One region of the Falsirhodobacter halotolerans genome, then DNA from elsewhere that is predicted to be linked to it. Evidence: riboswitches for the same ligand, from Rfam matches in the RefSeq annotation. Region 1 holds a riboswitch; the other holds the start of a gene.
The links. Region 1 has a riboswitch for cobalamin ahead of MU449_RS05330 (ABC transporter substrate-binding protein). Riboswitches for the same ligand answer to the same signal wherever they lie in the genome.
Positions count from the first base shown of each region.

Region 1 (3,403 bases):
CTGATGAAGGCCCGCCGGATCGAAAAACTGCTGGTCACGGACGGCATGGGCAAGCTGACGGGCCTGCTGACGCTGAAGGACAGCGAGAAGTCGGTGCTGAACCCCAACGCCTGCAAGGACGATCTGGGGCGACTGCGCGTGGCGGCGGCCTCCACGGTCGGCGATGCAGGGTTCGAGCGGTCCGAGGCGCTGATCGATGCGGGTGTGGACATGGTGGTGATCGACACCGCGCACGGCCATTCCGAAGGTGTGGCGAAGGCGGTGGCGCGGATCAAGGCGATCTCGTCCGACATTCAGGTCGTGGCGGGGAACGTGGCAACGGCGGCCGCGACCCGGGCGCTGATCGATGCGGGCGCGGATGCAGTGAAAGTGGGGATCGGCCCCGGCTCCATCTGCACCACGCGGATCGTGGCGGGTGTGGGCGTGCCGCAGCTGACGGCGATCATGGACGCCTCCCGCGCGGCGGGCGACGTGCCCGTCATCGCCGATGGCGGCATCAAGTTCTCGGGCGATTTCGCCAAGGCCATCGCGGCGGGCGCAAGCTGTGCGATGGTGGGATCGGCCATTGCCGGCACCGATGAAAGCCCTGGGGAAGTCATTCTTTATCAAGGGCGTAGCTACAAATCCTATCGTGGCATGGGAAGTCTGGGTGCCATGGCCCGTGGCTCCGCCGATCGGTATTTCCAGAAAGACGCCGCCTCTGACAAGCTGGTGCCCGAGGGGATCGAGGGGCAGGTGCCCTACAAGGGTCCGGCGGGCGCGGTGATCCACCAACTGGTCGGGGGTCTTCGCGCCTCCATGGGCTATACCGGCAACGCGACGGTCGCGGATATGCGGTCGAAATGCGAATTCGTGCGCATCACCAATGCCGGGCTGAGCGAGAGCCACGTTCATGACGTGACCATCACGCGCGAAAGCCCGAACTACCGCATCGGCTAACCCGGATGCGGGCCTTCCTTGCCATCCCGGTGCCCGAGGCGCTGGCGGCGGTGCTGGACCCGCTGACTGACCTGCCCAATACGCGGGCCGTCGATACCCCGCACCTGACCTTGCATTTTCTGGGCGAGGTGCGGGACGCCGTTCTGGCCGAGGCGTGGGAGGATGTCGCAACCCTTCCCCTGCGCCCCGTGACCCTGACCTTGGGCGCGTTGGACACGCTGGCCTCGGGCGCGGTGGTGGTCCATGTGGTGCCGGAGCCTGCCTTGATCGACCTGCATGACGCCTTGGCCCGCCGCTTGCGGCAGGCGGGGCTGGACCTGCCGCGCCGCCGGTTTCGCCCGCACATCACCGTCGCGCGCCACGGCACCCTGACGGGTGCGGAGGCGGAACGGCTGGCCTCCGCGCTTGGCCGAGCCGCCCGGCCCGTGGGGCAGGCGGCGGCAGAGCGGCTGGTTCTCTATCAATCCCTGCTTCGCCCCGACGGCGCCGAATATCACGAGCTGGACGATCTGGACTTTCCCCAAGATTGACAGGGGCCGCCGGACCCCCTAACCCCAAGGGCGACGGTTCCCTCACGGGATCAAAAGGGAATGCGGTGAAGTCCGCAACTGCCCCCGCAACTGTAGGCGGCCGCGTCGCACATGGCCCAAGGGCCGGCCACTGCCATCGGCGGGAAGGCGTGCCACGCAACGGACGCGAGTCAGGAGACCTGCCGTCAGCCGGAACGATCCGGCCCTGTCCCATATGCGATGTGCGGTGGGCGCATCGAGGAGAATGACGATGCGCATCCTGCTTCCGCCGCTTCTGGTCGGCCTGTTGTCCACCCCCGCCCTTGCGGCCCCCGTCACCATCGAGAACTGCGGCCGCACCCTGACATTCGAGGCCGCGCCGACCCGGGCCGTGTCGATGGGTCAGGGCATGACCGAAATCGCCTATACCCTGGGTCTGGCCCCGTCCATCGCGGGCACGGCGATCTGGATCGGGCCGCTTCCGGCCGCGATTGCCGAAGATGATGCGGGCATTCCCCACCTGTCGGAAAGCGGCAGCCCCAGTTTCGAATCCGTCCTGTCCGTTCGTCCCGATCTGGTGATGACCGAATGGTATGCCGATGTCGAACCCGGAAGCGGGCGTGTGGCCAGCATGGAGCAGTTCGACGATTTCCGGCTGCCCGTCTATGTGAACCCCGGCGAATGCGCGAAATCGGATTTCAGCACGGGGGACGGCGCGCGGGAGGTGGCGTGGACGACGGACCTCATCTATCGCACCGTTGACGAGATGGCGGCGATCTTCGCCGTTCCCGACCGGGGCGCCGCCCTGACTGCGGCCCTGCGGACCCGCGAGGCGGAGGCCGAAGGCGCCGCGGTGGGGGCGGGCCGGGATGTGAAGGTGGTCTACTGGTTCTCCAGCCCCGAAATCGACGGCGAGGCCTATGTCGCCGGGGCGTTGGGTGCGCCGGGATATATGTCGAAGGTGGTCGGCCTGACGAACGTCATCACCTCGAACGAGGAATGGCCGCTGGTGGGCTGGGAAACCATCGCCGCCGCCGATCCCGACGTGATCGTGCTGGGCGAGATGGACCGCCGCCGCTATGCCGCCGACAGCGCCGCCTCCAAACGGCAGTTTCTGGAAACCGATCCCGTCGCGCGCAACATCACGGCGGTGCGCGAGGGCCGGATCGTGGTGATGGACGCGCAGGGAATGAACGGAACCATCCGCACCTTCGACGCCATCGACACCTTGGCGGCGGCCCTGCGCGGGATGGACCTCGCCCCATGACCAAGGGCCATCTTGGCTGGATGGCGGTCATCCTGGCGGGGGGGGCGGCGCTGGTCCTGACCATGGCGCTGGCCGTATCCGTGGGGGAGGCCCCCATTCCCTTGCGCGCGGTGTTCGCGGCGGTGTCGAACGGTGTGATCGGCACCGATCTGCCGGTGGACCGGATGGAGGCGGGGATCATCTGGCACTATCGCCTCAGCCGCGCGATCGTCACGGCCTGCTGCGGGGGTGCGCTGGCCCTTTCGGGGGCGGTGTTGCAGGCGCTGCTGCGCAATCCGCTGGCCGAGCCTTATCTCCTTGGGATTTCGGCAGGGGCGTCGACCGGGGCGGTGGCGGTCATGGTGCTGGGCGTGGGCGCGGGGACGATCGGCCTGTCGATGGGCGCGCTGGTGGGGGCCGTGGCGGCCTTCGCCTTCGTCGTCCTGCTGGCGCAGGGCGCGGGCGGCGGGATCGAGCGGATCATCCTTGCCGGTATCGCCGGATCGCAACTTTTCAACGCGGCCACCTCGTTCATCGTCACCACATCGGCCAGCGCCGAACAGGCGCGGGGGGTGATGTTCTGGTTGCTGGGCGGGCTTGGTGGCATCCGGTGGCCCGACGTCTGGGTGGCGGTGCCGGTGGTGGTCCTGGGGCTCGCCCTGTGCCTGCGCCACGCCCGCGCGCTGGACGCCTTCGCCTTTGGCGAGGA
Region 1 is NZ_JALJAZ010000001.1:1,018,155-1,021,557, forward strand. Features, by position in the region: gene guaB (IMP dehydrogenase) at 1-939, shown strand, start outside; gene thpR (RNA 2',3'-cyclic phosphodiesterase) at 945-1,469, shown strand; cobalamin riboswitch at 1,487-1,670, shown strand; gene MU449_RS05330 (ABC transporter substrate-binding protein) at 1,720-2,715, shown strand; gene MU449_RS05335 (FecCD family ABC transporter permease) at 2,712-3,403, shown strand, end outside.

Region 2 (3,403 bases), 260 kb from region 1:
CCGCCCTCGGGGCACCAGAAGCCCATCTGCGGCACGGTCTTTGCCCCGGCCACCGGCCCGGCGTAAAGCCCCGCCGCCAAGGCAAGCTGGGCCAGCGCGGCCTCTGCCGCCACCTCGCCCCCCGCATCGCACAGGGCCTGCAACCGCCGCAGCGTCCCGATGGGCAGGGTGGAGATCGCATCCAGCCGCGCATCCTCCCGCCCGTCGGCAGGCAGGACGGCCAGGGCGATACCCCGTCGCCGCGCCATGTCCTGAAGGGTGGCGAGGCCATAGGGCCAATAGGCCTCCCCCCCGATCAGGCGGACAAGAACCGCCTTCGCCCCGGAGAGCACCGTCTCGGCATATTGATCGACCGAGACGGGATGTTTCAGCGCGATCAGGTTGCACAGGCGCAGGCTGGGAAGGGTGCCGCCGCGATGCCAGCCCGCCGCGAACGCGCCCAGATCGCTGTCGGAAAACGACAGCACCACCAGATCCGCCGCCGTCTGGCCGGGATCGAAGGGGGTCGCGGTCTCGTCCAGACCGTGCTGTTCGCGGAAGACGACGTGCATGTCAGTCCAGAAGAACCTTGCGGATGGCGGCGGGGTCGATGTGGTCGTGTTCGGCAATGACCACAAGGGCGGAGCGGCGGTCGGCCCCCCACGGGCGGTCATACTGGTGGCGCACACGCTCGCCCACCGCCTGCACCAGAAGGCGCATCGGTTTGCCCGCGACGGCGACATGGCCCTTGACCCGCAGGATTTCCTGCTCGCGCGCCAAACGGCGGATGCGGGTGGCCAGATCCTCGGGGTCGGCGATTTCGGGCAGGTCGATGACCACGGTGTCGAAATCGTCGTGTTCGTGATCGTCCGCCCCGTCATGGTGGCTGGGGCGGGCGGCAAGGTCGTCCTCCGCCGCAGCACCCAGACCAAGGATCAGCGTGGGGTCGATCGTGCCTTCGGTCACCGCGATCATCGGCAGGGGGCGCGGCGCCTCGGCCAGGATCGCCGCGCGGGCCGCGTCCAGACCGTCTGTGCCCGCAAGGTCGGCCTTGGTCAAAAGGACGATGTCGGCGCAGGCGATCTGGTCCTCGAACACCTCGGCCAAGGGCGTGTCGTGATCGAGGCTGTCATCCGCCGCGCGCTGCGCCTGCACGGCGTCCACGTCGGGGGCAAACCGACCGGCGGCCACCGCCTCGGCATCGGCCAGCGCGATCACGCCGTCCACGGTGATCTTCGACCGGATCGCGGGCCAGTCGAACGCCTTCAGCAAGGGTTTCGGCAGGGCAAGGCCAGAGGTTTCGATCAGAATGTGGTCGGGGCGCGTGGGCATGGCCAAGAGCGCCTCGATCGTCGGGATGAAATCGTCGGCCACGGTGCAGCAGATGCAGCCATTCGCCAGTTCGACGATGTTTTCCTCGGGGCAATTCTCATCGGCGCAGGCGCGCAGGATGTCGCCATCGACGCCGACCGTGCCGAATTCGTTGACCAGCACGGCCAGCCGTTTTCCCTGCGGATGCGCAAGAAGATGGCGGATCAGCGTCGTCTTGCCGCTGCCCAGAAAGCCCGTGATCACGGTGACGGGGATTTTTGCCAGATCGGTCATGAAGACACCTCGAACGAAGGGATGCGTGCGATGACGCGTTTGCGGAAAATCAGCGGGCGGTCGCGCCAGGGCACGACGCCGTCGTCCGAAGCCGCGTATTTCGCGGCCCCGTCCAGAATGTCGGGGGCGTCCTCGGGTGTCATCTGGCCATAGACATAGGTCCATTTGCCGGGAGCCTGCAGGGCGACGGCACAGCCGCCCGAACAGGCGGACAGGCATTCCACCCCGCGCACCGCGACATCGCCCGCCGCCAGCGCGTCGCGCAGTTGCGCGCCCTGACGCGGTTCGGCCGAGGGATCGCGGCCCTTGCAGGTGGTGCAGACCAGAAGCGTGACCGTCATATCGTTCCTTTCAAGGGGCGCATGACGAAACGACGCGGCCAAGGGCCACGTGCATTCCGGTCGCGACACACCCCGTTCGCCCGTTCTCATGCGCTGGCAGGTCTCCCGGCTTGCGGATTCAGGGTTTCCCCAACGGGCCGTCCGCCTTCCCGGTGTCCCAGTGGCGTTGGACGGACCTTTCCGGTCACGGTCGCGGGGGCGGCTGCGATCGGTCTCGCATTCCCTCTTGGCCTGTTCTAGGAACAGGAACCAGCGCGCGTCCAGATGGCGCGCTTGCCCATGGAATGTCAAGCCGAGGGGGCCATGATGGACAACGACCGCCATGCCGAGAAGAAGGCGAAGATCAAGGCCGCCCGTGACCGCATGATGGAGGGCAAGACGGGCGAGAAGGGGCTGGTGATCGTGCATACCGGGCCGGGCAAGGGCAAAAGCTCCTCCGCCTTCGGGATGGTGCTGCGCTGCGTGGCGCATGGAATGCCCTGCGCGGTGGTGCAGTTCATCAAGGGCGCGTGGGACACGGGCGAGCGGCGTCTGCTGACCGGCCATTTCGGCGATCTGGTGCAGTTTCACGCCATGGGCGAAGGCTTCACCTGGGAAACGCAGGACCGCGCGCGCGACATCGCGGCGGCGCAGGCCGGATGGGCCAAGGCCCGCGCGCTGATCGCCGACCCCGCGATCCGCATGGTGGTGCTGGACGAGATCAACATCGCGCTGCGCTACGACTATCTGGACGTGGCGGAGGTGCTGGCGGTTCTGGCCGCCAAACCCCCCATGACGCATGTGGTGCTGACCGGGCGGAACGCGAAGCCCGAGGTGATCGAGGCGGCGGATCTGGTGACCGAGATGACGGCGGTGAAGCATCCCTTCCGCGACGGGATCAAGGCGCAGGCGGGGGTGGAGTTCTGACATGCCCGCGCTGATGGTGCAGGGCGCGGGATCGAATGTCGGGAAATCGCTGATCGTCGCGGGCCTGTGCCGGGCGGCGCGTTTGCGGGGCCTGTCGGTCGCGCCGTTCAAGCCGCAGAACATGTCCAACAACGCCGCCGTTACGGTGGACGGGGGCGAGATCGGGCGCGCGCAGGCGTTGCAGGCGCGGGCCTCGGGGCGCGATCCGGTGGTGGACATGAACCCCGTCCTGCTGAAGCCGGAATCGGAAACCGGCAGTCAGGTCATCGTGCAGGGGCGGCGGGTGGCGACGGTCCGTGCGCGGGATTACGCCGCGCTGAAGCCCCGCCTGATGGCCCCGGTGCTGGAGAGTTTCGGGCGGCTGAAGGCGCAGGTGGATCTGGTGATCGTGGAAGGCGCGGGCAGCCCGGCAGAGGTCAATCTGCGGGCGGGCGACATCGCCAACATGGGCTTTGCCCGCGCCGCCGATGTGCCCGTGCTGTTGGTGGGCGACATCGACCGGGGCGGCGTCATCGCGCAGATGGTGGGCACCCATGCCGTGCTGGATGCGGGCGATCTGGGAATGGTGGAAG
Region 2 is NZ_JALJAZ010000001.1:761,705-765,107, forward strand. Features, by position in the region: gene cobN (cobaltochelatase subunit CobN) at 1-551, opposite strand, end outside; gene cobW (cobalamin biosynthesis protein CobW) at 553-1,584, opposite strand; gene MU449_RS04065 (DUF1636 family protein) at 1,581-1,925, opposite strand; cobalamin riboswitch at 2,004-2,194, opposite strand; gene cobO (cob(I)yrinic acid a,c-diamide adenosyltransferase) at 2,229-2,831, shown strand; gene MU449_RS04075 (cobyric acid synthase) at 2,833-3,403, shown strand, end outside.
Region 2: it holds a riboswitch for cobalamin, as region 1 does, so the genes downstream of both, MU449_RS04065 (DUF1636 family protein) here and MU449_RS05330 (ABC transporter substrate-binding protein) in region 1, are expected to answer to the same signal.